Linked DNA regions of Pleomorphomonas sp. T1.2MG-36. The protein of the gene in region 1 interacts with the protein of each later gene in a pairwise test. Links are inferred from orthologs where the notes say so. Each region holds a gene or a part of one and is shown in the gene's direction. Other genes may lie near its edges. The genes, in order: gltA and QQZ18_RS08025.

The links.
Region 2: the proteins of gltA (region 1) and QQZ18_RS08025 interact in binary tests that used the Escherichia coli proteins (3 or more experiments, as listed by UniProt). The link is inferred for Pleomorphomonas sp. T1.2MG-36 from one-to-one orthologs.

The regions. Positions count from the first base shown.
Region 1 is NZ_CATNLY010000023.1:77,465-92,205, forward strand. What follows is about bases 6,367-9,184. They hold gltA (citrate synthase), read left to right. Parts: upstream 6,367-7,038; coding sequence 7,039-8,331; downstream 8,332-9,184. Other genes in these bases: gltX (glutamate--tRNA ligase), read left to right, coding at 6,367-6,675; lpxB (lipid-A-disaccharide synthase), read right to left, coding at 8,410-9,184. Also shown: QQZ18_RS11825 (DEAD/DEAH box helicase), read left to right, coding at 20-1,639; QQZ18_RS11830 (GGDEF domain-containing protein), read left to right, coding at 1,863-2,918; QQZ18_RS11835 (ComEC/Rec2 family competence protein), read right to left, coding at 2,920-4,896; more of gltX, read left to right, coding at 5,251-6,366; more of lpxB, read right to left, coding at 9,185-9,594; QQZ18_RS11855 (LpxI family protein), read right to left, coding at 9,591-10,463; lpxA (acyl-ACP--UDP-N-acetylglucosamine O-acyltransferase), read right to left, coding at 10,460-11,266; 3-hydroxyacyl-ACP dehydratase FabZ, read right to left, coding at 11,385-11,813; lpxD (UDP-3-O-(3-hydroxymyristoyl)glucosamine N-acyltransferase), read right to left, coding at 11,879-12,928; outer membrane protein assembly factor BamA, read right to left, coding at 13,273-14,741.
Region 2 is NZ_CATNLY010000012.1:236,140-250,978, reverse strand. The notes cover bases 3,923-6,838. They hold QQZ18_RS08025 (lipid kinase), read left to right. Parts: upstream 3,923-4,903; coding sequence 4,904-5,773; downstream 5,774-6,838. Other genes in these bases: QQZ18_RS08020 (tlde1 domain-containing protein), read right to left, coding at 5,792-6,838; QQZ18_RS08030 (exopolysaccharide biosynthesis protein), read left to right, coding at 4,271-4,897. Outside these bases: QQZ18_RS08050 (iron-containing alcohol dehydrogenase), read right to left, coding at 1-183; QQZ18_RS08045 (aldo/keto reductase), read left to right, coding at 376-1,371; QQZ18_RS08040 (LLM class flavin-dependent oxidoreductase), read right to left, coding at 1,381-2,391; QQZ18_RS08035 (amino acid permease), read right to left, coding at 2,511-3,911; more of QQZ18_RS08020, read right to left, coding at 6,839-6,919; hemG (menaquinone-dependent protoporphyrinogen IX dehydrogenase), read right to left, coding at 7,047-7,604; QQZ18_RS08010 (GNAT family N-acetyltransferase), read right to left, coding at 7,728-8,804; aat (leucyl/phenylalanyl-tRNA--protein transferase), read left to right, coding at 8,951-9,634; QQZ18_RS08000 (DUF2155 domain-containing protein), read right to left, coding at 9,725-10,333; QQZ18_RS07995 (nucleoside hydrolase), read right to left, coding at 10,431-11,375; QQZ18_RS07990 (NADH:ubiquinone oxidoreductase subunit NDUFA12), read right to left, coding at 11,572-11,964; QQZ18_RS07985 (response regulator), read right to left, coding at 12,084-12,806; QQZ18_RS07980 (vitamin B12-dependent ribonucleotide reductase), read left to right, coding at 13,472-14,839. UniProt on the Escherichia coli protein: In vitro phosphorylates phosphatidylglycerol but not diacylglycerol; the in vivo substrate is unknown.

The DNA.
Region 1 (14,741 bases):
CCAAGAGACCGCACACCACATGAGTTTTTCTGATCTCGGACTGAGCGCCAGCGTAATGGCGGCCGTTGAAGCGGCCGGCTATACGACTCCGACGCCGATCCAGGCCGAAGCCATACCCCACGCCGTCGCCGGCCGAGACGTCATCGGCATTGCCCAGACGGGCACCGGCAAGACCGCCGCCTTCGTGCTGCCCATGCTGACGCTCCTCGAGAGCGGCCGCGCCCGGGCCCGCATGCCTCGGACGCTGATCCTCGAACCGACGCGCGAACTCGCTGCGCAGGTCGAAGAGAACTTCGTCAAGTATTCGTTCAACAACAATCTCAACATTGCCCTGCTGATCGGCGGCGTATCGTTCGACGACCAGAACCGCAAGCTCGATCGCGGCGCGGACGTTCTGATTGCCACGCCCGGCCGATTGCTCGATCATTTCGAGCGCGGCCGGCTGCTCTTGACCGGCGTTGAAATTCTCGTCATCGACGAGGCAGACCGCATGCTCGACATGGGGTTCATTCCCGACATCGAGCGCATCTGCAAGCTGGTCACCAAGAACCATCAGACGCTGTTCTTCTCGGCGACCATGCCGCCGGAGATCCAGGCGCTGACCGAGAACTTCCTCAACAACCCGGTCCAGGTCGAGGTTTCGAAGCCGGCGAGCGCCGCGACGACGGTGGCTCAGCGCCTCGTCGTTTCCGGCACCGAGGACTTCGAGAAGCGCGAGACGTTGCGCGCCCAGATCGCCGCTGCCGAGGACCTCAAGAACGCCATCGTGTTCTGCAACCGCAAGCGCGACGTGGCTGTGGTGTTCCGCAGCCTCGTCCGGCATGGCTTCAACGTCGGTGCCCTGCACGGCGACATGGACCAGCGCGCCCGCATGGCGACGCTCGACGCGTTCAAGAAGGGCACGTTGACCCTGCTCGTGGCATCCGATGTGGCGGCCCGCGGCCTCGACATTCCCGATGTCAGCCACGTCTTCAATTACGACGTGCCGATCCACGCCGAGGATTATGTTCACCGCATCGGCCGTACTGGCCGGGCCGGCCGGTCGGGCACGGCGGTGATGATTGTCACCCAGGACGACGAGAAGCATCTGTCGGCCATCGAGAAGCTGATCACCACCGATATCGAGTGGATCGGCGATCCTATCGTCTTCGACCCGGAAGCACGCAAGCGGTCGCGCGGCCGCAAGACTGCCGAAGGCAAGGAGCCGCGCCGCTCCCGTTCGAAGGCCGATGGCGACGAAGCCCGCGCACCGTCGCGCTCGCGTCGCACCCGCCAGGAAGCCGCGCCGTCCGAGGCCGCCGAGAGTTCGGCCGAGGAGACTCCGCGTCCAAGCCGGGCGCGTAGTTCCCGCCCCGAACGCGAAGCGAGGCCGGAGCGCGAGGCCAGACCCGAACGCGAAGCGAGGTCGGAGCGCGAGACCAGACCCGAACGCGAGGCGAGGCCAGAGCGTGAGGCCAGACCGGAGCGAGAGCCGAAGCCCGAGCGCTCCTCTGGCGGACGTCAGCCCGTCCGCGCGGGTGAGCGTCCGCGCCCCATGCCCCGCCGGGAGACCGATGACGGCCCCGCTGTCGTGGGCCTCGGTGATCATGTGCCTGCCTTCCTGTTGAGGCCGGTGCGCATCGCCAAGTCGGCGAGCTGACCGAGTACACCACCCCATCTTGAAGCGGCGGCCTTTCGGGCCGCCGTTTTCATTTGGCGGCGTGGCAAATCGCTTCGAATGGTCGGAAAAAACGACCGCCGCTTACCTGCACGGTGGCGGAAAGCTCAAGTTTTAGCGACAGCATGCACCTTTGCTTAACGCTCAATTCATGCCTGCGGTTTATCAAAACGGCAGGGCACGCGAGGAGCGATGGGCGGAGACTATGACGCACCGGGAAGAGTTTCTGCGGACGATTGGTTACGGTGAAGCTGCCGTGGCGCAACTGCGGCGCAACGAGAACGCCGCTTATCCCAGGAACTATGAGCTCTGGTACAACTACTGTGCCGGATTCAATCACGCGCTCAATCGCACAATCAATGACATCCTGCGCAGCAAGGGCCGCATCGACACGGCAGAACTGCACACCATCTATAACCAGTTTATCTCGCCTTCGCGCCTGTCCGACCGGATAGAGGATGTCGGCGGCCGCATCTCCGGCGAGATCGACGACGTCATGGCGGCGATGAACAAGACGATCTCCGCCAACGCCAGCTATGCCGGCACGCTGTCCGAGGCGTCGACGGAGCTAAACGACGGTCCCGACCAGTCGCGGCTTCGAGGTATCGTCGGCGATCTTCTTGTCGCCACGCGTGAGACGGAGAGGGTCAATCGGGACCTCGAAGGGCGGCTCGCCGAAAGCCAGAGGCAGATTTCCGAACTCAAGGAGAGCCTCGAGTCCCTGCGTTTCGAAACGCTCACGGACGAACTGACGACGCTCGCCAACCGCAAGCATTTCGATCAGTCCCTGGAACGGGCGGTGGCCAATGCCGCGGAGACCGACGGCGTCCTGTCCCTTCTCATCAGCGACATCGACAACTTCAAGTCCTTCAACGACAGTTTTGGACACCAGACCGGCGATCAGGTGTTGCGTCTGGTAGCGCTCTCGGTCAAGCAGGCGATCAAGGGGCATCATCTCGCCTGCCGGTACGGCGGCGAAGAGTTCGCCATCATCATGCCGAAGGCCAGCCTTGCCCGAGCCGAAGCGTTGGCCGAGCGCATCCGCGAGAGTGTCAAGGAAAAGGAACTGAAGAAGCGGTCCACCGGCGAAACGCTGGGTTTCGTCACCATTTCCGTGGGGGTGGCGACCTATCACCGTGGTGACACGGCCATTTCGCTGATCGAGCGGGCCGACACGGCGCTCTACCTCGCCAAAAGGACGGGGCGCAACCGGGTCTGTACCGAGGCGATGCTTTCCACCTCGGCGGACGAGGAAGCGTAGGTCAGCGCGTCGCGGCAAACCAGGGTCGGCGGGGATTGCCGAGCACGCGGCCGGTTTCCTTGAGAACTAGCCCGCCATCGTCGTTCGTCCGAATGTCGTAGGTCAGCGTGCCGGTCAAGGCGAGCTGGCGCCCGTCGATCAGCGCGCCGGACGGACGGCACCACCGTGGCGCCTCCAGGCCGGACACCACGATGGCGGCAACAGCGCAATCGTCGCCGAAAGCGAACGGCCGTGTGACGACCGACACCGACGCACGGCCCGTGGCCGCCGGCAAAAGGCAGGCCTCGGCATCGCAGGGGGCATCGCGACCGAGCGGGGACAGCCGAGCCGGCTCTATTCCCAGGGCCGCCATCCAGACATCCAGCATGAAGCCACCCTTTTGTCCGACCTTGTGCCAGGCTCCACCCTCCTCGCGGATGAGAACCAGCGATCCGTCACCGGCGACGATCAGTCCCGGCGACGGGCCAACAGCGGCGAAGAGGAATCCAAGGAGCACAGGCGCGAGTCCCAGCCACCGTTTGCGACCACGCCAGAGGCAGATCCACAAGCCGCCGCCGGTGACGGCCAGCATCGTCCAACCCATGGGCCGGCCATAGAGCCCGCCGCCCGGCGTCCAGTCGGCAACGATGCCGGCAACGACAATCATCGCGTCGATGCCCGAGCCCATCGCGGCGAGCGGCCAGTCTTCCAAGCCCATCGGCATCATCAACGCCGCAAGGAGCCCCATGGGCATGATCAGGAACGACACCAACGGTTCGGTGACGAGGTTGGCGATCATGCTGAGTGGGGCGAGACGGCCGAAGTGATAGAGCGCCATTGGCAAGGTGGCGAGACCGGCAACCACCGTGGCGGTCAGCGCGGCCATCAGCCAGAAAGCGAACCGCCGGACCAGCCGCGCCAGCAGACTGACATCCCCGCCATCCCCCGCCTCATCCCGCCCGGCACGCCAAGCCTCCAGCCCGGCCATCAGCGCGACGACGGCGGCAAAGGACATCTGCGCACCGGGCTCCATCACCGCTTGCGGCGAGAGCGCCAAAACGATGAGGGCAGCTACGGCGATCACCCTGAGGGACAGGGCGCGGCGGTCGATCAAAACGGCGAACAGCGAGACCGCAACCATGATCATCGAGCGTGCCGCCGGCACGTCCATGCCGGAGACGACGAAATAGGCGCCGGTCCCCAGCATCGACAGGGCGGCGGCGATCTTCTTGATCGGCAGAGTGAGGGCGATGGCCGGAATGAACGCCAGAAAGAGGCGGATTCCGCCGAACAGGAAGGCGGCGACCAAGCTCATGTGCATGCCGGAGATCGACAGCACATGCGAAACGCCGGCGATGCGCATAGCCTCGTTGGTGGCGTCGGATATGCCGGCGCGGTCGCCGACGATCAGCGCCGCCGCTATGGCGCCGGTGTCGCCGGGAAGGGCGGCGCGGATGCGGCCCGCCGCCGCCACGCGCAGGGTTTCGATGCCACTCAGGAGAACCAGCTTCGTACTGGCCGGAGGCGCCTCCGGCCAAGGCTTGACCGCGCCATAGGTGAAACCGCTGGCGCCAATCCCCGTAAACCAAGCGACGCGGGCGAAATCGTAACCGCCCGGCAAAGGGGGAGGCATGGGAGGCGCCAAGCGTGCAAGTGCGACCACCGCCTCGCCCGGCGCAGGCGGCGCACCGCGCGTCGTCACGCGGACGAGAGGCGGCAGGCCGCCCCTTGGAGGCGGATCTATCTCCACCGGTTGAATAAGCAGCCTCGCCGCTCCCTTGCCCCGATCCTCGACCGCCACAACATATCCGCGTACCGTCACGGTCCGCTCGAAGGGGAAAACCGGGTGGGCGGCGAAGCGGGTCATCGCGGCGGCGTGCAGAAATCCGATGCAGGCGAGGCACGCGAGGATAGACGGCAACGACACGAACGGCGACCGGCGAACGATCACCACGAGCGTTGCCACCATGCCGAGACCGACCAGGGCAAGTTCGACCACCGAGGGCTCGCTTACAGGCGCAAAATAGAACGCCGCACCGACGGCGACAGCCACGGGCCACCAAAGAAAACCGCGACCATCGTCGAGGTCGGGCGCGAAGGATTCTCGAAGCGCGGACAGCCTGCGCCGCCACTCCACGCGGACGGTCGACCGCCCGTGCGCGATGCGCTTGCTACTCGTCTCCGTCCGGACCGTCACAGTCGCCGCCTAATTCGGTTGCTTACGCGGCCATTGCCGCGATCTTATTTTGCGAAACGCGCGGCTTTCCTGTAAGACGCCGTCCACGCCATGTCCGGCCGACGACGATCCGCCGTCCCTTCCGGGCCAACCCTGGTATTTTCGGAACTATTGTCGATGTCCACGCCTGTCGTCACGCGTTTTGCGCCGTCCCCCACCGGTTTTCTGCACATTGGAGGCGCGCGGACGGCGCTGTTCAATTGGCTTTATTCCAAGCGACACGGCGGCAAGATGCTGCTTCGCATCGAGGACACCGACCGCGAGCGCTCGACGCAAGCGGCGGTTGACGCCATCATCGACGGGCTGACCTGGCTAGGCCTCACCTGGGAGGGCGAGCCGATCTCCCAGTTCCAGCGGGCCGACCGCCACGCCGACGTGGCGCGCGAGCTGGTCGAGGCGGGCAAGGCCTATTACTGCTATTGCACGCCCGAGGAGCTCAACGAGATGCGCGAGAGCGCCAAGGCCAACGGCCTGCCGCCGCGCTACGACGGCCGCTGGCGCGATCGCAATCCGTCGGAGGCGCCGGCCGGCGTCAAGCCGTCGGTCCGCATCAAGGCGCCCCTCGATGGCGAGACGGTGATCGAGGATGCGGTTCAGGGCACCGTCACCTTCCCCAACAAGGATCTCGACGACTTCATCATCCTGCGTTCGGACGGAACGCCGACCTACATGCACGCCGTCGTCGTTGACGACCACGACATGGGCGTTACCCAGATTATCCGTGGCGACGACCATCTGACCAACACGGCTCGCCAGAAGATTATTTATGACGCCCTCGGCTGGGACATGCCGAAGGTGGCGCATATCCCGCTGATCCACGGACCGGATGGCGCCAAGCTTTCCAAGCGCCACGGTGCGTTGGGCGTGGAGGCCTATCGCGCCATGGGCTACCTGCCGGTAGCGCTGCGCAATTATCTGGTCCGTTTGGGCTGGGCGCATGGCGATGCCGAGATCCTCTCCACCGACGAGATGATCGCGCTGTTCGATCTCGAGGGCATCGGCCGCTCGCCGTCGCGCTTCGACTTCGGCAAGCTCGAGAATCTGAACGGCCACTACATCCGCCAGACGCCGGACGCCGAACTGGTGACCCACGTGGTCGCCCTGCTCGACCATATTCCCGGCGGTGCGGAGCTGAAGGCGAAACTCGACGAGGACAAGAAGGCACAGCTTGCCGCCGCCATGCCCGGCCTCAAGGAGCGCGCCAAGACGCTTCTCGAACTGATCGACAACGCCGGCTTCCTGTTTGCCAGCCGCCCGCTGGTTCCGGACGAAAAGGCAGCTGCGCTGCTCGACGCCGCCGGCAAGACGGCGCTCGCCGACCTGCTGCCCCGGCTTACGGCCCTGCCCGACTGGACCGCAGCGGCTACCGAAGACGTGGTGCGCGCCTATGCCGCCGAGACCGGCCTCAAGCTCGGCAAGGTGGCGCAGCCGCTCCGGGCCGCAGCCACCGGCCGGACCACGTCGCCGCCGATTTTCGACGTGCTGGCAGTGCTCGGCCGCGACGAGGCACTCGGCCGCATCGGCGACGCCCTGGCCGGCTGAACGACACGGAAGGTTCAAGATGACAAACCCCGCCCCGGTCTGACCGCGGCGGGGTTTTTCACTTCCTTGCGAGGAGCAGCGCGGAAGCGAGAAAGCCTCCTCGTCCTAGGCAACCGAGACCCAAGCCTCAGACGGGGAAAAGCTTACCGGAACAACAACTCACCCTTCCGGGTGCGGTTCCGTGCCTCCGCCGAAATGGCAGGGCTGACCAACAATTCGACGGCTTGCCGGAGTAGGGATTTTCCGCTACGTGAAGATCGACATGCGACTGGGAGGTTGGATGGCAGTTTACGTAAACGTAATCGCTTTGTCCCACCCCTCATTGGCCTGGTCCACCTGATCACCTCTTGGAGATCCGACCGAATGACCACGAAGAACGCGACCGTCACCATCGATGACAAGACCTATGAGTTCCCGCTCAAGGACGCGAGCATCGGCCCGAGCGTGATGGACATCTCCACCTTCTATGGCAAGACCGGCCACTTCACATACGATCCGGGCTTCACGTCGACCGGAGCGTGCGAATCCAAGATCACCTATATCGACGGCGACAAGGGCGTGCTGCTCTATCGCGGCTACCCGATCGAACAGTTGACGCTTGAAGGCGACTATCTCGAGACCTGTTATCTCCTGCTCTACGGCGAACTGCCGACTCATGCGCAGAAGGAGCAGTTCGACCGCCACATCACCCGCCACACCATGATCCACGAGCAGATGACCCGCTTCTTCCAGGGTTATCGTCGTGACGCCCACCCGATGGCGGTGATGGTCGGCACGGTCGGCGCGCTGTCGGCCTTCTATCACGACTCGATCGACATCTCCGACCCGCACCAGCGGATGATCGCCTCGCACCGGATGATCGCCAAGATGCCGACGATCGCGGCGATGACCTACAAGTATTCGATCGGTCAGCCCTTCATCCACCCGAAGAACGACCTCGATTACGCAGCGAACTTCCTGCACATGTGCTTCGCCGTGCCGGCCGAAGAGTACAAGGTGAACCCGGTTCTCGCTCGGGCGATGGACCGTATTTTCACCCTGCATGCCGACCACGAGCAGAATGCCTCGACCTCGACGGTGCGTCTTGCCGGTTCATCCGGCGCCAATCCGTTCGCCTGCATCGCCGCCGGCATCGCCTGTCTGTGGGGACCGGCCCACGGTGGCGCCAACGAGGCTGCGCTCAACATGCTGGCCGAGATCGGCACGGTGGATCGCATCCCCGAGTATATCGCCCGCGCCAAGGACAAGAATGACCCGTTCCGCCTGATGGGCTTCGGTCATCGCGTCTACAAGAACTACGACCCGCGCGCCAAGATCATGCAGCAGACCTGCCATGAGGTGCTCGAGACGCTCGGCATCAAGGACGATCCGCTGCTGGACGTGGCCGTCGAGCTGGAGCGCATCGCGCTTAGCGACGAGTATTTCGTCGAGAAGAAGCTCTATCCGAACATCGACTTCTATTCGGGCATCACGCTGAAGGCGATGGGCTTCCCCACCTCGATGTTCACCGTGCTGTTCGCCGTCGCCCGCACCGTCGGCTGGATCGCCCAGTGGAAGGAAATGGTCGAGGATCCGAGTCAGAAGATCGGTCGTCCGCGCCAGCTCTACATCGGCGCGCCGCAGCGCGACTACGTCCCGTTCGACAAGCGCGACTGAGCTTCGGGCTGAAGTCCGACAAAGAGACCTCCGGCGGCGACGCCGGAGGTTTTTTCATGTCCATGCTGAAGGCGATAGTCAGCCAGCGAGGCGCAGGACCACCGAGGCGGCCGTGTCGGCGGCAGGGCGGCCGTCCGGCAGCGCCATCACCTCGCGCAGCCGCGCGAAGGCGGCAAGCTGGGCGGCGCGCGCGGGCGTGTCGGCAAGGAGCGAAGCGAGTTCGTCGGCAAGCCGTTCCGGCGCCAGGTCCGGATCGAGGAACTCCGGGCTCGCCTTCTCGCCCAGTATGATGTTGGCAAGACCGAACATGGTGATGTTCACCAGCCCCGGGATGCGGCGCGCGATGTCGGAAATGACCCGGAACAGCGGATCGCGTGCATAGGCGATCACGGAGGGCACGCCGGCGAGTGCCAGTTCCAGCGTTACCGTCCCGGACGTGGCAAGCGCCGCATGCCCCGAACGGAAGGCTGCCCACTTCTCGGCCTCGCCGGTGATGACGGTCGGGCGAACCGCCCAGTTCGCCGTCTCCCGTTCTATGCGACCTCGCAGCCGGTCGACGGCAGGCAGAACGGCGCGGAAAGCCAACCCGCGCGCCGACAGGACATCGAGAACGCTGCCGTAGAGCGCCAGCATGCGGTCGACCTCGCCCGACCGGCTGCCGGGCAGCACCAGCAGCGTCGGATGCTCAGTTTCCCCTAAGGGAAGCCGCTCGCCGGGCACCGCCGTCAGCTGTTCGGGCCGGTCGATCAGCGGGTGACCGACGTATGTCGCCTCTGGGCCCTTCAGACAGGCCAGGACAGCCGGCTCGAATGGCAGCAGCGTCAGCACATGATCGACGTAGGCGGCCATCCTGCGCGCTCTGTTGGGCCGCCAGGCCCAAACGGATGGGCAGACGTAGTCGATGATGGGCAACTTCGGCAGCGCAGCCCGGACGTCACGCGCCACACGATGCGTGAAGTCGGGACTGTCGATGATGACAAGCACATCCGGCCGCCCGGCTATGACCGCACCGGCAGTCTCGGCGGTACGAAGCTGGATGAGCGGCAGCCGCTTCACGACCGGCCCGAAGCCCATGACGGCAATGTCATGTAAGGAGAAGAGGCTCGGCATCCCCTCGGCGGCCATACGGTCGCCGCCAACGCCGAAGAACTCGACCCGACGCGGCGACAGCCGCTTCATCGCCGCCATCAACCGGGCGCCGAGTTGGTCGCCGGATTCCTCGCCGACGACGATGGCGACGCGGAGCGGCGAACTCTCGCTCATGACGTGCCGCCCGAGAACGATCGAACCTGCAGGAACAGTCGGGCCGCATCCGCCGCCGCGACCGTGGCAGGCCGGTCGACGATCATGACCCGCCCGGATTCCACGACAATGCCGGCAAGCCCCGCGGCCACCGCCATCTCGACCGTCCGAGGCCCGATGGTCGGCAGATCGACGCGAAGGTCCTGCTGAGGCTTGGCCGCTTTCACCAGCACGCCGGAGCGGTGGGCCGCCTTGAGCCTGCCGCGCTTTCTGAGGTCGGCCACGCGTTGCAGGAGTTCGTCGGTTCCCTCGATGCCTTCGACGGCGACGACCCGGCCCGATATCGCCACCACGGCTTGCCCGATATCGAGTCGACCGAGCGACAACGACGCCTCGACACCTTTGGCAATATCCGCCTCGGCATCGTCGCTGGGCTTGAAACGGCCGAGGTTGCCGCTTCCGCCGACGAGTTCGGGCGCCACTTCATGCGCGCCGACGACGCGATAGCCGCGATCCTCAAGGAAGCGGACGACGTTCTTCAGTACGGTGTCGTCGCCGCCGACCATGAGAGACAGGATTTTCGGCAAGCTCAGCACGGCGCCAAGATCGACGCGGATCGCCGAAAAGTCCGGCCGATTGACGGCGCCGCAGATCACCACTTCGCCGACGCGTTCGCGCGCCAGGAGGTCGAACAGCCTGCCGATCTCGCCCCAGCGCAGCCAATGGTGGTGAAAGGCCTCGATGTCCAGATCGGCCTCGCCGACGATGCCGAACACCGCGACGGGTCGCCCCGCCGCTTCGGCCGCCCGCGCCACGACGACCGGGACGCTACCGCCGCCGGCGATGATGCCCAGGGCCGGGCGGTCGGAAGCGGTGGCCGCCCGGCTCATTCGGCCTCGCCGTCGCGGCTGCGCGGCGTACAGATGGCCCGGTCGCCGCCCGCCCGGATGAACTCGACCATACGATCGACCAACCGACTGCCGCCGTAGATATCGACGACGCGTTCGAGGCGCGCGGAGAGGGGATCGTCACCTTCGAACAGCAGCTTGTAGGCATTACGCAACGCGTGGATATCGTCGCGCGGGTAGTTGGCGCGCCTGAGGCCGACGAGATTCAGGCCGCCGAGACGGGCCCGATTGCCGGTGACCATGCCGAAGGGAATGACGTCGTTCTCGACGCCGGTCATGCCCCCGACCATCACGCCCTCGCCGATGCGAACCCACTGGTGCACGGCGCTCAGCCCACCCAGAATGGCGTTGTCACCAATATGGACGTGGCCGCCAAGCGTGGCGCAATTGACCAGGATCACGTTGTTGCCGACCACGCAGTCATGGGCGACGTGGGCGTTGGCCATCAGAAGACAGTTCGAGCCGACGCGCGTCAGCATGCCGCCACCTTCGGTACCGAGATGCAGCGTCACGCATTCGCGGATCACCGTCTTCTCGCCGACTTCCAGCCGACTCGGCTCGCCGTGGTATTTGAGGTCCTGGGGGACCATGCCGACGGTGGCATGGGGGAACACAGTGACGCCGGCGCCTAGCGTCGTCCGTCCGTCCACCACCGTGTGCGCATGCAGCACCACGCCATCGCCAAGCCGAACATTGGGGCCGACAACGGCAAAGGGGCCAATGCTGACGCCTTCGCCAATCTCTGCGGCCGGGTCGACAACAGCTGTGGGGTGAATGGTACGCATGCAGATGATTCCTCGACGGCGACGCGGCGTTAGCCACCCGTTTCCCTATAGCCTCGGTTGCCGGCGAAGGGCCGCAATTTATGTTTCAGCGTATTACGGCACATCGCGGCATCAGCCGTCAGGCGTTCACCAGCATGGCGCTGAGCTCAGCCTCGGCAACCTTGGTGCCGGCAACGATTGCCGTCGCCTCGAACCACCACATGTTGGCGCGCTTCTTGGTCTTGCGCACATGATACTCGACCACATCGCCCGGCTCGACTGGCTTGCGGAACTTCACCTTGTCGATGGTCATGAAGTAGACCAGCTTCGGCGCCATCCCGTCCGTCGCTCTGACGCAGATGGCCCCAGCCGTCTGAGCCATGCCCTCGATCATCAGCACGCCCGGCATGACCGGCGCGTTGGGGAAGTGGCCCTGGAACTGCGGCTCGTTGATGGTGACGTTCTTGATGCCGATGGCCGAATTATCGCCGTCGATCTCGATGATCCGGTCGATCATCATGAACGGGAAGCGGTGCGGCAAGGCCTTCAGAAGCGCATGGATATCCATGGCCCCCAAGGTGCCCTTGGCTTGCGTTCCGGCTTCGGCCGGTGCCGTTGCGGTGTCGGTTTCGCTCACGTTTCGTCCCTTCCCGTCGCCTGCTTCACGGCCCTCTTCAAGGCCATCTGCTCCTTGGTCCACTCCCGGATCGGCTTCGCCGGATTACCAACGTAGCGCGTCCCCGCGGGAATGCTGTCCTTCACCATGGCGCCCCCCGAAATCTGGGCGCCCATACCAATGCGAATGTGCCCGGCAAGTCCCGTATGACCGCCGATCGCCACGAAATCCTCAAGTTGCGTCGAACCGGAGATGCCGACCTGGGCTACCAGCACGCAATGCCGGCCAACCTCGACGTTATGGCCGATCTGCACGCCGTTATCGATCTTTGTACCCTCGCCGATCACCGTGTCTCGGTTGGAGCCGCGATCGATGGTCACATTGGCACCGATCTCTACGTCGTCCTGGATGACCACCCGACCGATCTGCGGCACCTTGAGATGGCCACGCGGCCCCATCGCGAAGCCGAAGCCGTCCTGACCGATACGGGTGCCAGGATGAATGATGACGCGGTTGCCGACGAGCGCATATTGCAGCGTCACGCCAGCGCCGATATAGCCGTCGCGCCCGAAGCGCACGCCGCGCCCGACGACGGCATTGGCCGACACGACACTGCCGGCACCAATCTCGGCGCCAGCGCCGATGACGGCACCCGGCTCGACCGTTACTCCCTCTTCCAGACGTGCCGTGGGATGCACGGTCGCCTGTGGCGAGATTCCCGCTTCGCCGAACGCCCCTTTCAGGCGGAAGGCATCCGGGAACAGCGCCTGCATGATCATCGCCATGGCCCGGTAGGGCTGCTGAGCCACCACGACAGCCGCGTTCTCGGGGGCATCGGCGACATGGGCGGCCGAACAGATGACGACCGACGCGCGCGTCTCGCGAAACGCGGCGATGTAGTGGGGATTGTCGAGGAAGGACAGATCGCCCGGCCCGGCCTGATCGAGGGCGGCCACGCACCCGATGGCGATCTCGCCATCGCCCCGCGCAACTTCGCCGCCGGCTATGCGCGCCACCTCTGCAAGCTTGATCGGCCCGGAAGGCGCGAAGAATACTGGATCGGTCATGACCACACCCGCTCGTCCTTACCGGTCACGAACCGCACCGGACGCGCGCCTTCCTTCTTCGTTTCGGCTCAAGCATCACTGGCTCTGAGGCCGTTCGGCTCGCCGTTCGACCGGCCGCGATGTCACCGGAATGGAAGGCATTAGCCACTGCTTCGGGCCGGTGTCAACCGATGGCATGGCGCGAATGACGCGGAGAAAGCGAGTTGTGGAGCAATCACGGCCTAGCCGAAGCCTGTTAGCCACTTCAGCCCGAGCCAAACACCGTGAGACCTCTGTCCGGTCCCCGGACAATACAAAACCGCCGCGCTTTTGGCGCGGCGGTCGATAGCTTGGAAGGACTGGCCTCAGAACTTGGTGCCACCGGAGAAGCGGAACACCTGGGTCCTGTCGGTGTCTTCCTTCATGACCGGGTAGGCGAAGTCGGCACGCAGCAGGCCGAACGGCGACTGCCAAACCAGACCGGCGCCAACCGAAGCACGCAGGGCTAGGCCGTTGTCGCTGGTAGCGGTCGTCTTGTCGGACGACCAAAGAGTACCGGCATCGGCGAACAGGGAGCCCCAGAAGCCGTATTCCTGCGGGACGAACGGAACCGGGAAGATGGTCTCGGCACTCGCCGCCATGAAGTAACGTCCGCCGAGCGCATAACCGGTGGCGTCGCGCGGCCCAATACCGTTGGTCTCGAAGCCGCGGATGACGGACCCGCCGACCTGGAACTGGTCGATGGTCGCAAGATCACCGTCCAGGCCGAACATGGCACCACCCTTGGCGCCGAGATGGCCGATGAGGTCCCAATCTTCCACCAGTTCCTTATAGTACTCGACGCGACCAGTGGTCCTCAGGAACGTGGCATCGCCACCAACACCGGCGAACTCCTGCTTGATCTGCGCATAAACGCCGTTACGCGGGAAGGCATAGTCGTCGACCGTGTTGTAGGTCAGGCTCGCGCCGACGATCGAGATGAAGCGATCCCCAGGCGTGACGAACGTGTTGTAGGCCGACTGAACGTTGCTGATCTCCTGCTGATAGCCTTCATAGAAGAGGCCCAGGGTCGTGTCGTCGTTGATCGGCACACCGAAGCGAATCTTGCCGCCCGTGTTCGCCTCGTCATAGGGGTGCACGCCGTTGTCACCGTCGCTGTAATTGCGCCGATAGACATCGAAACCACCTTCGAGACGGCGATCGAACAGGTAAGGCTCCGTGAACGACAATTCGTAGGACGAGTCGCCACTCTTGCCGTCGGTGGTGATGCCCTTCGACACCGAAGCGCGCACATACTGGCCGCGGCCGAGGAAGTTCTTCTCGGTCAGCGACAGCTCGGCGAGGATACCGTTCGACGTGGAGTAACCGGCACCGATGCTCACCTCACCCGTAGGCTTGTCGTCGACCTGGACGTTGACGATCACCTTGTCGACGGACGACCCCTGCTCCGACCAGATGCGAACATTCCGGAAGTAGCCAAGGTTCTTCAGCCGACGCTCGGCCTTCTCGATCAGTACCTGATTGTAAGCGTCGCCTTCGCCGATATCGAACTCGCGCCGGATCACGTAATCGCGGGTGCGGTCGTTTCCGATGATATTGATACGTTCGATATAGGCGCGGGCGCCTTCGTCGACGAAATAGGTCACCGCAATGGTGCGGTTGGCGTAGTCACGATCACCGCGCGGCCGAACCTGCACGAAGGCATAGCCCTTGGCCGCCACTGCAGTGGTGATCGCCTCAAGCGACTTGTCCACTTCGGCAGCCGAGTAGGTGCTGCCCGTACGAGTCAGCGCCAAGGCCTTGAGGTCGTCGGCGTTGAGGTCGGGCAGCGTCG
Region 2 (14,839 bases), on another replicon or contig:
CTCGAACACCGTTCGGCCGGTCAGCGCCGCCCGCACCTGATCCATCACGCCGTTCTTCAGCACCGAACCTCCACCGTAGGTGACGAGCACGCGGGCATCGGCCGGCACTTCCTCGGAGATGCGGGCGATCTGCCCCTTGCCGAAGTGGATGCGGGTGGTGTTCCAGTAGGTGAAGCTCTGCATGGCGTCCTCGAACGATCTGAGACGCCGGTTTTATCGCGACGCGACCCGGCCGACAAATCGCCATTGCCGATGATTTCGGTCTATGCCGCCGATGAGCTTCCGGCGCACGGCTGGCCTGCCGGCAAGCACTTTTTCCATCGGGGCCGAACCTGCTAGGCTTGCCGCAAAATCGCATGGATCGAGGGGATTCCGATGGACTACACCAAGCTCGGCCGTACCGGTCTCGATATCTCGCGCATCTGCCTCGGCTGCATGACCTATGGCGTGCCCGAGCGTGGCGCCCATCCCTGGACCTTGCCGGAAGACCAGAGCCGGCCGCTGATCAAGCAGGCCATAGAGGTCGGCATCAACTTCTTCGACACCGCCAACAGCTACTCCGACGGCACGTCGGAGGAGATTGTCGGCCGGGCGCTCAAGGATTTCGCCCGCCGCGACGAGATCGTGCTGGCGACCAAGATCTACTTCCCGCTGGCCTTCAACGAGGCGCGCAAGGTGCCGAACGCTTCGGGTCTGTCACGCAAGGCGATCTTCGCCGGCATCGACGCCAGCCTCAAGCGGCTCGGCACCGACTACGTCGACCTGTACCAGATCCATCGCTGGGACTACGGCACGCCGATCGAGGAGACCATGGAGGCGCTGCACGACGTGGTGAAGGCCGGCAAGGCCCGCTACATCGGCGCATCCTCCATGTTCGCCTGGCAATTCGCCAAGGCACTGCATGTCGCCGAGCGAAACGGCTGGACGCGCTTCGTCACCATGCAGGACCATCTGAACCTGCTCTATCGCGAAGAAGAGCGCGAGATGCTGCCGCTTTGCCGCGACGAGGGCATCGGCGTCATTCCCTGGAGCCCGCTGGCGCGCGGCCGCCTGACGCGCGACTGGGACAGCGTCTCCCGCCGCCAGGAACTCGATGCCTTCGGCAAGACGCTCTACCACGGCACCGAAGACTCCGACCGCCAGATCGTCGAAGCGGTGGCGGCCATTGCCAAGGCCCGTGGCCTGCCGCGCGCCCAGGTGGCGCTCGCCTGGGTGCTTCAGAAGGCCGAGGTCTCGGCCCCCATCGTCGGTGCGTCGAAGCCTGGGCAGATCGACGATGCCGTGGCAGCGCTCGACGTTCGCCTGACGGCCGACGAGATCGCCGCCCTCGAAGGTCCTTACGTGCCGCACGCCGTGGCGGGGTTCAACTGAGGCGGAACGTCAGAGAGCCGCTGCCGTGGCGCCAACCGCCAAGCCGGCTGCCTCGGCGATCAGCGCGATGGATTTCAGCCGCTTGGCGTGATCGTAGACATCGGACACCAGCATGATCTCGTCGGCCCCGGTCTCGCCGACGAGATCGTCGAGACCGCGTCGCACCGTTTGCGGCGACCCGACGATCGAACGGGCCAGCATGCGGTCGACGACGGCTTTTTCTTCGGCTGTCCAGAAGCTGTCGATATCGTCGATCGGCGGCTTCGCCAGAGTGCGTGCGCCGCGTCGGATGCCGGCGAACGACATTTGCTGCGTGGTGAACAGGCGCCTTGCTTCCTCGTCGCTGTCGGCGGCGATGATGTTGACGCCGACCATGGCATAGGGGCGTTCGAGCGCCGCCGACGGCTTGAAGCGGCTGCGGTAGATGTCGAGCGCCGGCAGCAGCAGGTCGGGTGCGAAATGCGAGGCGAAGGCGTAGGGCAGGCCGAGTTCGGCCGCCAGCATGGCGCCGAAATGGCTCGACCCCAGGATCCAGAGCGGTATGCGCGTTCCGGCGGCGGGTACCGCCTCGAGTCGCTGTCCCTCGGCGGCCGGTTCGAAATAGGCCTGAAGTTCGATGACGTCCTCGGGGAAGTTCTCCGCCGCCTCGTGTGGGCGGCGGATGGCGCGAAGCGTCATCTGGTCGGTGCCGGGCGCTCGCCCGAGCCCGAGGTCGATGCGGTTGCCATAGAGGCGAGCTAGCGTGCCGAACTGCTCGGCGATGATGTAGGGGGCGTGGTTGGGCAGCATGATGCCGCCTGCGCCGACGCGGATGGTCGACGTGCCCGCTGCAATATGGGCGATCACGATCGACGTGGCGGCGCTGGCGATGCCGCGCATGTTGTGATGCTCGGCAACCCAGATGCGCCGGTAGCCGAGGCCCTCGGCATGGCGGGCGAGGTCGCGGGCGTTGTCGAGTGCGCCCTTGGCATCGGTATCTTCGGTGACGCGGGCGAGCTCGAGAATCGAAAGCGGCGGCATGGAGGTCTCCGTGCGGTGATCCTCTTATGTGCCGCCGCCTCTCATTCGCATCAAGGGGAAGCGGCATCATCGCCGATGACAATCGCGAGAGCGGCCATCGGCGAGAATGCCGGCGACCCTTACTCGGCCGGGACGACGGCCGTGTTGTCCGACAGCTTGCTGTGACGAGCCCCGTAAAGGAGATAGATCACGCCGCCGATGACGCTCCACACGACGAAGCGCACCCAGGTATCGAACGGCAGACCGGACATGATGATCAGGCTGCAGATGATGGCCAGCGGTGCGATCACCCAAGCCGCCGGACAGCGGAACGGCCGCTTCAGGTCGGGATGAGTCTTGCGCAGGATCAGCACGCAGGCCGATGTGACGATGAAGGCGAACAGCGTGCCGATGTTGCACATTTCGGCGACGATGCCGATCGGCGTGAAGCCGGAGATCAGGGCGATCATCGTTCCGACGAAGATCGTCGCGATGTGCGGCGTGCCGAACCTGGGGTGCACCTTGCAGATGCCCTCGGGAATAAGCCCGTCGCGGGCCATGGCGAAGAAGGCGCGAGTCTGGGCGTAGATCAGAACCAGGCAGACCGTGGTCAGGCCGGCAATGGCGCCGACGCCGACAATGGCCGAACCGAAGTTGTAGCCGATCTTGCGCAGCGCGTAGGTCACCGGCTCGGCATTGTTGAGCTCGGTATAGGGCACCACGCCGGTCAGCACGGCGGAAACGGCCATGTAGAGCACGGTGCAGGCGACCAGCGAGCCGATGATGCCGATCGGCATGTTGCGCTGCGGGTTCTTCGTTTCCTCGGCCGCCGTCGCCAGCGAGTCGAAGCCGATGTAGGCGAGGAAGATGATCGCCGCGCCAGCGGTGATGCCCTGCATGCCGAAGGGCAGGAACGGCACCCAGTTCTGCGGGGTGACGTGCGGCGTCGCCAGCAGCAGGAACAGGAAGATCGCGGCGAGCTTGATGAACACCAGAATGCGCGACAGGCGCATGCTCTCCTTTACCCCGAGCACCAGCAGGAACGTCAGGAAGGCGATGATCAGCACGGCCGGGAGATTGACGATGCCTCCATCGTGCGGCACGGCGGTCAGCGCGTGCGGCAGTTCGATGCCGCCAGACTTCAGGATGCCGACGAAATAGGCCGACCAGCCGGCGGCCACCGCCGACGCGCCCACGGTGTATTCCAGGATCAGGTTCCAACCGACCAGCCAGGCCACGAACTCGCCAGCGGCGGCATAGCTGTAGGCATAGGAGCTGCCGGCGGCCGGAAGCGCGGCGGCGAGTTCCGAGTAGGCCAGGCAGATGAAGGCACAGGCCACCGCCGAGAAGGCGAACGACAGGATGATGCCGGGGCCTGCGTAGGTCGCGGCGGCGACGCCGGTCATCACGAAGATGCCGGTGCCGATGATGACGCCGATGCCCATCAGGAACAGGTCGAAGGCGCCGAGCGTGCGCGGCAGAGACTTGCCGCCGACCTGCGCCATCAGTTCGGCGACGCTTTTCTTTCTAGAGAGGTTCAATCCAGCCCCCAGATATTTGGTTCTTGCTTGTCCGCCGGCCTGCTGCCGCGGAAAGTGGGTCTGAGCCCAGGAGCCATCGCTATTATCTTTACCGGACGGTCAAGAAAGATCGGGGAAATAACTAGAAGCATTTTGGCCCCACAGATTTCGCAAGATTTCTCGAAAGGCCCTCCGAAAGTCTCATTTGGAACCCGATGGCTTTCCCAACGTTCGACATGGGCGTTCGCGCCTCACCCGGTTTGAGAGGCGAACCGTCGTCGCAGCGTCGCTGTAATTGAATATACCTATCGGCATCCCAATATGGCATGAGCGGCGCCCTCCGGGTTGGGAGCCGAGTGCCCGGGAAGGAGATCCGACCAATGATGGCTGGCAGCGAAGCCCGCGGTTATGCCTCGTCGGTGCTTCATCGCATTGCGGCCGATATCTCCCACCGCGACCGGGTGTCGTTCGGCGAGCTGTTGCATCATCTGGGGCAAAGCGGCTTCGGCCTCGCTCTGATCGCGCTGGCTCTCCCGGCCATGATCCCCATCCCCGGACCGTTCGGCATGGCGACCGGCAGTTGCCTGGTGCTGATCGCCTTTCAGATGCTGCTGGGCTGGCAACGGCTTGCCCTGCCTCGCTTCCTCGCCGAACGGCATCTCGCCACCGATGGCGTGAGGGCGGTCATCATGCGGGCGTTGCCCTGGGTGAAGCGGTTCGAGGCCATGGTGAGGCAGGGACGCTGGCGTTCTCTGACTGGCCGGTCGAGCCACGTGCTGGTGGGCATTCCGGTGTTGCTCCTCGCCGTGGTTCTGGCGTTGCCCATTCCCTTCGGCAACGTCGGCCCGGTTGTCAGCCTTCTGGTGATCGGCCTGTCGCTGGTGTCCCGCGACGGCTTGGCTCTCATGGTCGGCCTTGTTCTGACGTTGGCGACCTTTATCTGGACGGGCGTGTTGATCGTTGCCGGCGCCCACATCCTGGCCTACCTCGGCAGCTTCTTTACCTGAGACCAAATGGAACGCGCCCTTATCCTTGCCAATCCGCACAGTCGCTCGGCCGGTGCCGGTGTCGATGCCGCCGCCGCCGAGCTGCACAAGGCGGGCATCGACGTTTTGAGACCGGCTTGGCGCGAGGGCGAGTCGCTGTCGACAGCCATCGAGCGCTGCGGCGACAAGGCCGATTTCGTGGTGATTGCCGGCGGCGACGGCAGCCTCAACGCGGCGGCGCCGGCGCTGATCGAAACCGGCTTGCCGCTGGGCATCCTGCCCGGAGGGACCGCCAACGATCTTGCCCGCACCCTCGGGCTGCCGCTCGACATGGTCGGCGCGGCGAAGGTGATCGCCGCCGGACGCATCCGCGCGATCGATGTCGGCGAGGTCAACGGCAAGCCCTTCTTCAACGTCGCCAGCCTTGGCATGAGCGCCAGCCTCGCCGATCGGTTGACCCGCGAGACCAAGCGTCGCTGGGGGCGGCTCGCCTACGCGCTGACGGCGACGGAAGTGCTGATCGAGGCGCGACGCTTCGGCGCCGTCATTCGCCCCGACGAAGGCGACGAGGTCACCGTTCGCTCGCTTCAGATCGCCGTCGGCAATGGCCGACACTATGGTGGAGGCATGGTCGTCGAGGAGTCGGCTCAGATCGACGACGGTCGTCTCGACCTTTACTCCCTCGAGTTCCGGGATGTCTGGAAGCTGCCCTTCATGGCGTTCGCCTTCCGCAAAGGCCGGCATGGGCTTGTCGACGACGTGCGGACGATGAGCGGTCCGGGCTTCGAGATCCGTACCCGCGAGCCGATGCCGGTCAACGCCGACGGCGAGATCGTCACCCAGACGCCGGCGGTCTTTCGCGTGCGGCCGGGTGCCATTCGGGTCTTCGTCCCTTAGCGTCTCGGCTGGGGGGGCTCAGCCGCCGAACCAGGAAAACAGCGAGGCGACCTTGGGCTCCGACTTGTTGCCCAGGCGAGGCACCACAACCATCTGCTTGACTTCACCCCGCTTGAAGGCGGTCAGGAAGCGCGCGTAGTCGCGGAACGACACGCAGCCGTTGGACTCGCCGGGCTTGCGCAGCATGTAGGTGTGGGCCAGCAGCCCGTCGCGGCCGAACGGCTTCTTTCCGTCGACGGGCGTCAGGCGGATCGCCTCGACGCCGTGGAACAGGCTCTCGCGCATGGTGAGCCTGTAGGTGCCCGGTGGCGTGGGACCGCGCATCTTGACGTGAATGTAGCGCACGTCATCCATGTAGGCGCCCAGGCCGGAGTGGGCTTCCAGCTTCTCGCCATTGGGCATGTGAACGATGCCGGCCGTGATGTCGTAGATCGCAACGCCCGGGCGGCCGAGGGGCGGCGCGGCGATGGCCACCTCGGCTCTCGGCTTCGGATCGACGAGGGCGGCGGCCGGCTTCTCCTTCTTCTCCGGCTCGGCCTGAGGGGCGGCAACCGTCGGTATGGCGGCGGCGACCTTCGGCGCTTCCGGGGCAACCTCAACCGGCTTGGCCGGAGCGGCTGGGCGCGGCACGGGCAGGGGCGCTTCGGCAACGGCCACCGGCACGCGTGGGCCGGCGTCGGGTGCCGCCAGGCCGTCATGCCGGACAGCCAGTTCGGTGCGGGCAGCCAGCGAGGCGTTGGAGAGGAAACGCGCCTCGAACTGCCTTTGCCGCAGTCCGGCTGCCGCTTCGGCAAGGCGCATGGCGACGGCGGCCGTCGCCTTGTTCTGCCGGGACAGCAGGATGGCGTCGGCAGAGAGGTCGGCGGAGGCAGGCCCGACGATGGCCGGCATTTTCTCGAACTTGGTGGGCTTCTTTGCTGGCGCCAGCGTTGACGGCAATGGACGGACCGAGAGGCCGGAATCGTAGATCGACTGCCGGGCCGTCGAAAGGCTCTCGCTGACGGTGCCGACGGCGGTGAGGCTAAGACCGATCCAGACGGCCGCGGCGACGGTCACCGCGGCGACGACCGGCAAGCCTGCGATACGGAACGGCAGTTTGATGGAAATCGGCTCGTAACCGCTTGAATAGGCTGCCAACGTCGCCATGCCAAAACTCACTCAACGCTTACCTTGACGGAGATTCCACCGCGCCGACCGCCCCCGTGACGGGGCGTCAAGGCGCGGAAAAGCTCCGTTCCAAGCTCAGGATCGCAAGTTATGGTAAGGAAAGTCTTTACAACGTGGCCTTGACGAGCACGGCCAGTTCCACGGCCAGCGATTCGACGGCTGCCCAGTCGGTGTACTCGATGACGGTCGAGGGATCGGTGGGGCCGCCGGAAATGGTCATGATCGCCCGGATCATCGTCCTGTCGAACCAGCGATAGGCTGGATAGTCGAGCTTGCCGGCCACCGCCGCCGCGAAGGCCGGGCTGAGACCGGTCCGCTTCAGCCAGTTGCGCAAATAGACGTTGCCTTGTGCCGTCTGCCGTCCGGGCTTGCGGGCCGTGAGATTGACCGAAACCACGCCGATTCGGCTGTCGGGTACCTCCGCCCGCAGCCGCTCGAGAAACCGTCGCGCATCTCGCAAGTGGAAGCCGTAGCGAATGGCGGCGGCAAGCAGCACCAGGTCCGCCTTGGTATCGATTGTCGGAGATGGACTTGCCGAAAGGTCGACGACGGAGGCGCCGACGCCATGCCCGGCGAGGTGACCGGCAAGGCGGTCCACGATCTTGCGCGTCTGCCCGTCGTGGCTCGCATAGTAAAGGGCAATTCTGGGCCGTTCCGGCATCATGGCTCGCGTTCCGATGGGCGCGACTCGCTGCCCGACAAAGCCAAGCCTAGAACAAAATGCCAGACGGCTGGACCGCAGTTCTACCCAAGCCCTTGTTTAATCGCGGAAACCTCTCTGGAGTTGTCAGCTTTTCGCCGACGCCCTCCCTCGCAGGCGCTGGACGAGTTCGAACAGACCAACCTTCTCAAGCAGGCGCTTGACCTTCGGTTTCAATGCGACAAGGGCGAGCGCAACGCGGCCACGGAGCGACAGGGGCTGGCGAAGATCGAACAGGCCGATGCTGTCGGCTCCGAACAACTGCTTGTAGCTCTCGTCGCCGATCGTCAGGTCGAAAACGGCAAGGCCCATCTTCTCGGCGGTGGCTATGCAGCTCTCCACCATCAGGAGGCCGGGCGCCCAGTTGGCGAATTGCGGGTTATAGGCGATGACCAGAACGTGGATGCCGGTCCCGTCGATCAGCCCGAGGCAGCCGGCCACCAGTTCATCGTCGAGACGCAGGCGGCCGACATGCGCCAGCTTCCCCTGGGAAATCAGGCGTCGATAGAAGGTGCGTTGGACGGCCGTCTCGTTGTCGTCGTTCACATCCTGAAAGCGCTGGCGGCGCCATTCGAGCAGGTGGTCGAGCTCGGGAAGGACGTCCGGCCCCGTCGCGAAGTCGAACTCCAGCCGCCCCTTGTGCTCCAACTTGCGACGATTCTTGACAAGCCGGCGGCTCGTAGACGGATCGAAGCGGCGCTCGCGGATCGTCTCGAAATCAGCGTCGATCGGCAGCGCATGGGCCGCATGGCGCGAGGGGCGCATGAGGTGGGCGGTGCCCATGCGCGCCGCGTTCTCGGGCAGAACCCGCTCGATCGACAGGATGTCGGCAGGCGGCAGCATTGCCACGAGAGCGCCCCATAGGCGGCCCATCGTATCACGGTCCGGCGTGAACTCCGGACTGACCAGCGCCGAATGATAGTCGCTGACGCCGCGATCGGGCAGGGTGAGCACGGTGAGCCCGTAGCACCTCTCCCGGACGAGCGGCAGCAGGAACAGCGGTTGGCCACCCTCTGCCTTGCGAATGACAGCGACGCAGCATTCGAGGCCCGACGGCTGGAACGTGGCGAACCAGGCATCGAACCAGGCGGGGGACTGGAATGAGCTTCGCTCGAGGCCGGGAGTGGCGAGGAGTGGGGCAATGGCAGTTTTATCAGAGAGCACTGCAATCTCGTATCCCGACAAGCCGCCCATCTCGTCCCCGCTGTGCTGTCCGATGCAGTAGGCGATAGACTAAGTTATACAACTGACCAAACGGTTTATAAACGCTACGGTCCCAATTGGTTGAGACGGTGGAGGAAAGCGCGGACATGGCGGATCGGACATCGAGCGTGCCGACGCTCACGGCGGATATTTTGCTCAAGGCCTACGCCGTAGGCATGTTTCCGATGGCTGAGAGCGCCGACGATCCCAACCTGTTCTGGATCGAACCGGAGTGGCGCGGCGTCATTCCGCTCGACGGCTTCCGGGTTCCCCACCGCCTTGCCCGCACGGTCAGGCGCGATGGCTTCGAAATGCGGGTCGACACCGATTTTTCCGGCGTGGTCGACGGCTGCGCCGCGCCTGCGCCGGGGCGTGAGAAGACCTGGATCAACGCCACCATCCGCAAGCTCTATGGCGAACTGTTCCGGCGCGGACATTGTCACACCGTCGAGAGCTGGCAGGACGGGCGGCTGGTTGGAGGGCTCTACGGCGTATCCGTCGGAGGCGCTTTTTTCGGCGAGAGCATGTTCTCGACGGTCACCGACGCCTCGAAGGTGGCTCTGGTGCACCTGGTGGCGCGACTGCGGGCGGGCGGCTACAAGCTGCTCGACACCCAGTTCGTCACCGAACATCTCGCCCGCTTCGGTACGATCGAAGTTCCGAAGCGCATCTACGCCCAGCGCCTGCAGGCGGCGCTCGCCGCGCATGGCGATTTCCATGCTTTGGGACCGTCGGTTTCCGGCGAGGAAGCGCTCCGCTTTATGCCGGCGCCGGAGTCGACCGCCCCCTGATGGCGCTGGCCGCCACCTCAACCTTCACGTTCAAAAAACGGCGCAACCAGCGGGATTGACTCGCTGAAAGGCGACTTCTCAAAAACTGGATCAGTCGAGAATCTGGCCGTCCGTGCTCTCGGCGGGCGCCGTTTCCGGCGGCGGCGCTTCTTCCATCATCATGCTGGGCATGCTGGGCTTGTCCGGCGGAAGCGGAATGCCGCCGACGAAGGTCAGCACCACCGGCGCTCCATCGTCGACGTTTCCGGCGCCGGCCCCGATCTGGTTGGAAACCGCGACACGCACGTCCGCAGCATTGGCCACCGGCGGCGGAACGTCGCTGTCCATGTGGCAGCCGATCAGCCAGACATCGTAGACCGGGTGCTCGACGGCGTTGAGACCGGGGCTCGCTGCGAACATCCAACCGGAGAAAATGCGCTTGATCTCGTTGTCGAGGGTGATCTCTTCCACCTCTACGAACCCGTCGGTCTCGGCGGCTTCCGTGGCCGGGCGGCTGTAGCAGACCTTCGGCGTCACGCGCAGCGTACCGAAGCGCACGGTCTCGTCGACATAGACGTCGAAATCGATCGTCCGGCCGGTAATCTTGTCGAGCCCGGTGAAGACGGCCACCTTGTTGGCGATCTTCTCGGCTGCGGCCGGGCCGGCGAGGGCGGTGGTCAGGCCAAGGGCGGCAAGCGGGAGAAGAAACTTGATCGTCATGAATGGGTGTCTGCTGGCGTGGCTGGGGCTCGCCGCGGTCGCGCGGGGCCTCGCGGCACCCAACACGCCAAATGCGGCGAGCTCTTGGCATCCCTTATCAGGGCAGACGCCGGAATGCTTCCAGAATCAGCTCGAAGAAGCCATCGGCGTCGATTTTGGTGATCCAGGTGGCATTCTTCTCGCGCCCAGTCACCGCCCAGCGATCGACCACGGTCTGGCCGAAGCACAGGCCGGGCGTCGTCTCGATCTCGACGTTGACGAACTTGCCTTCGAAGAGCTCGGGCTTGAGAAGATAGGCGATGGTGGTCGGATCATGCAGCGGACCACCGTCCGAGCCGTACTTCTGTTCGTCGAAGCGCTCATAGAACGAGAGGAGCCCGACGAATGCCTCGGCGGCCTTGCGCTTCAGCGCGGCAAGATCGGCGAGCCAGGACTTCCGGATCAACGCCTGATGGGTGACGTCGAGCGACATCACCACGATCTCGGCGCCCGAGCGGAACACCCTCTGGGCGGCATGTGGGTCGACCCAGATGTTGAATTCGGCCGCCGGCGTCGAGTTGCCGCCTTCGACATTGGCGCCGCCCATCAGAACGATCTTGTCGAGGCGGGTGGCGATGCGCGGCTCGCGGGCGATGGCCATGGCGATGTTGGTGAGCGGGCCGAGCGGCACCAGCGTCACCGACTTCTCAGGCCGGCTCATCACCGCCTCGACGATGAAGTCCGGTGCGAACTCCGGACGAAGCGGCGTCACCGGATCGGGGAAGGTCCAGCCGTTGAGGCCGGTCTCGCCATGCACATATTCGGCAGTCTCCAGCTTCACGGCGAACGGCGCCGACGCACCGGCAAATACCGGAATGTCGGTGCGGCCGACGAGTTCCAGGAGCTTCAGCGCATTGGTCGACGTCTTGGCGAGGCCGACGTTGCCCGCCACGGTAGTGATGCCCAGCACGTCGATCGCCTCGGGAAAGGCGAGCGCCAGCATGAAGGCGACGGCGTCGTCCTGACCGGGATCGGTGTCGATGATGATCGAGCGTGGAGACATCCGAACATTTCCTCCGTTCATCGCCAACTGACATGGCGGTTGTTCTAACCTCTTTGAATCGCAACCCTATCCGCATCGACTTGGGGAGTCCAACGGCGTCGGTCCCATCGCGTGGCTTTTCCGCCGCCCAATAAAAAACGGGACGGAGCGATCCGTCCCGTCGTCGGTCCAGTGGTGCTGCCCTCGGGCGCTCGCGTCAGGAGCCCGGTGTCCAGGCGTCGTAGTCGCCGGTGACCACGGGGCGTCCCTCGACCGAGGCGAGCGATCCCTTGGGGCGATAGGCGGCGGCCGTTCCGGTCATGTTGGGCTTATGCGGCTTCTGCCAATCGCGCCGGCGGTAGGTCTCGGCGGTCGGCGGCACATTGACGCGATGATGCATCCAGCCGTGCCAATCGGGCGTGATCTTCGAGGCATCGGCCTCGCCCTTGTAGATCACCCAGCGGCGCTCGCCACCTTTCGTCTGGTAGTAGACGTTGCCGAACTCGTCCTCGCCGACGCGCTGGCCCTTGCGCCAGGTATAGAAGCGGGTGCCGAGGGTCTGCCCGTTCCACCAGGTGAAGATTTCGATCAGCAGTTCCTTGAAGGTCATGATCTTCAAACCCATCGCACCGGCGCGGCCGAAGGGCCGCCACCCACGTAGTTGCGCGGACTATGGCGAGGCGGCGGGGTCTTGTCCAGAGCCGGCATGGCTTTTTGCGGCGGCTTTGATCACCCTCGGCGCTGTGCCGTCCAGGCCGGCTTGACCGCCGGCTTCGGTGCGGTGGCGCCATCGTCTGGCTTGAGGCCGGCCTTGCGTTCGAGCTGCTCCTTGGTGCGCAGGAATGCCTGCCACTGGTCGGCGGGCATGTTTCCGTTGCCCACCGTCTGGGGAGAGATGGGCGCCGGCGCGCTGTCCGGCTTGCGGGCGGGCTTGGTGGTCGCCGCCTTGCGCACGGCGGCGGCGCGCTCCTTCTGGGCCATCATCGTTTCGCGCACGCCCTCGATCTCGAAGGCGCCGCGCGGGCCGAGAACCAGTTGGCGTTGATCGCGCTGCAGCCAACTGATGCGTTCCTGCATGATCGCCGGTGAGATGGGCTTGACCACGATCAGGTTGGCGCCTGCGCCCATCGCCTTGTCGATGATGGCGCGAGTCGGCGTTGCGGTGAGGATGATGACCGGGACGTAGCAGAGCGGCTCCATGAAGCGGGCGCGCACCATGCGCAGCAACTGGTGCCCGCTGACAAGGCCGGCTCTCCAATCGCTGATGATGAGATTGGGCGGCTCGTGCAGCATGGAATGCAAGGCTGCCTCGGTGCTGTCGAACAACCGGACGCGCCGCACCTTCATGGCATTCAGCATGGAGCGGATGATGGTCTGCATGGTCTTGGAATCGTCGATGACCGCTACATCCAGCGCCTCGTTGGGAACGGCATAGGTGGCGTGATGCGGCATGTCGGGTCGGCTCCGGAACTCATCTGCGTCGGCGCGCGTTCTGAGACTGGGCGCACCGTGATTGGCAATGGGCCGAGCAGACCATAAAAGCCTCAAGAACCGTTGAATCGACATGGTTTAGGCTGTCTGAATCCTTTCTCTCGAAGCCTAGGAAAAAGCCCGTATTTCCTACATGTAGTATGGTTATATCAATTATACGCTACATGATGTTGTCATGGCGGCGCAATTGGCCTACCATCTTCCTCATGGCCACGGTGAGTCCGTCTCGTCTTTCGCAAGAAGGCGGAAACGCGGCCAGCGCAGGTCCTCGCCGAGCGATGGGCAGTGAGGAATCGGCTTCAGGTAGCGCGGCGAATCGGTTGCCGGCAAAGCTCCGTCAAGACGGAATCACTCATCGGGGCGTGAAAACCGAACTGGTTGCCGAAGCCTGTTGAAAGCTTCCGAAGTTTGGGGAAAACGCGTTAACACTTAATTTACGGAATCGGCGGAACCCTACATGTAGGGGCCAGTTGAACGATGTGGACACTAGATGAAGTGCGGAGCCGGCGAATGGCCGGAATTCCGCGCCATTCGGCAAATGATGTCCGCGGACGTAAAATGGACCGAATAGATCAACGGAGCGCGCCCCGAAGGTGTGTTTCCGGCAAATTTCAAGGGGCTAACCAATGTTGTTCGAGCGGCGCTTTACCAAGGAAGGGCACTCGCCATACGACGGAATCGAATTCCGCGTGGCGGTCAGCGAGATCCGCAATCCCGACGGGTCCGTCGTCTTCCGCGCTGCCGATATCCACGTTCCCTCTGCCTGGAGCCAGGTGGCGAGCGACATCCTCGCGCAGAAGTATTTCCGCAAGGCGGGCGTGCCGGCGGTGCTGAAGCGCGTCGAGGAGAACTCGGTCCCGTCCTGGCTGTGGCGCTCCGTGCCCGATGAAGAGGCTCTCGCAAAGCTGCCGGAGGGCGAGCGCACGATCGGAGAGACCGACGCGCGGCAGGTGTTCGACCGTCTGGCCGGCACCTGGACCTATTGGGGCTGGAAGGCCGGACACTTCTCGTCGGAAGAGGCGGCGCATGCCTTCCACGACGAACTTCGCTACATGCTCGCCACCCAGCGCGTCGCCCCGAACTCGCCGCAGTGGTTCAACACCGGCCTTCACTGGGCCTATGGCATCGATGGTCCGAGCCAGGGCCACTATTACGTCGACTTCAAGACCGGCAAGCTCGTCCGTTCGGCCACGGCCTACGAGCATCCGCAGCCGCATGCCTGCTTCATCCAGTCGGTTGAGGACGACCTCGTCAACGAAAGCGGCATCATGGACCTCTGGGTCCGTGAGGCGCGTCTGTTCAAGTACGGCTCCGGCACCGGCTCCAACTTCTCCAAGCTGCGCGGCGAGGGCGAGAAGCTGGCCGGCGGCGGCAAGTCGTCCGGCCTGATGAGCTTCCTGAAGATCGGCGACCGCGCCGCCGGCGCCATCAAGTCGGGTGGTACGACGCGCCGCGCCGCCAAGATGGTGGTGGTCGACATCGACCATCCGGATATCGAGCAGTACATCAACTGGAAGGTCAAGGAAGAGCAGAAGGTCGCGGCGCTGGTCACCGGCTCCAAGATCTGCTCCAAGCACCTGACCGCCATCATGGCGGCGATCAACGCCGAGGAGACGGCCGGCGACGATCGGTTCGATCCGCTGAAGAACCATGCCCTGAAGCGCGAGCTGCGCGCCGCCAAGAAGGCGCTGGTGCCGGAGAACTACATCCGCCGCGTCATCCAGTTCGCCAAGCAGGGCTACACCTCGATCGAGTTCCCGGTCTACGATACCGACTGGGATTCCGAGGCTTATCTGACCGTTGCCGGCCAGAACTCCAACAACTCCGTCCGCGTCACTGATGCCTTCCTGCGTGCCGTCGAGACCGGTGGCAAGTGGAATCTCACCGCCCGCAAGGATGGCCGCGTCGTCAAGACGCTGGAAGCGGCGGATCTTTGGGAGAAGATCGGCTACGCCGCCTGGGCGTCGGCCGATCCGGGCATCCAGTATCACACC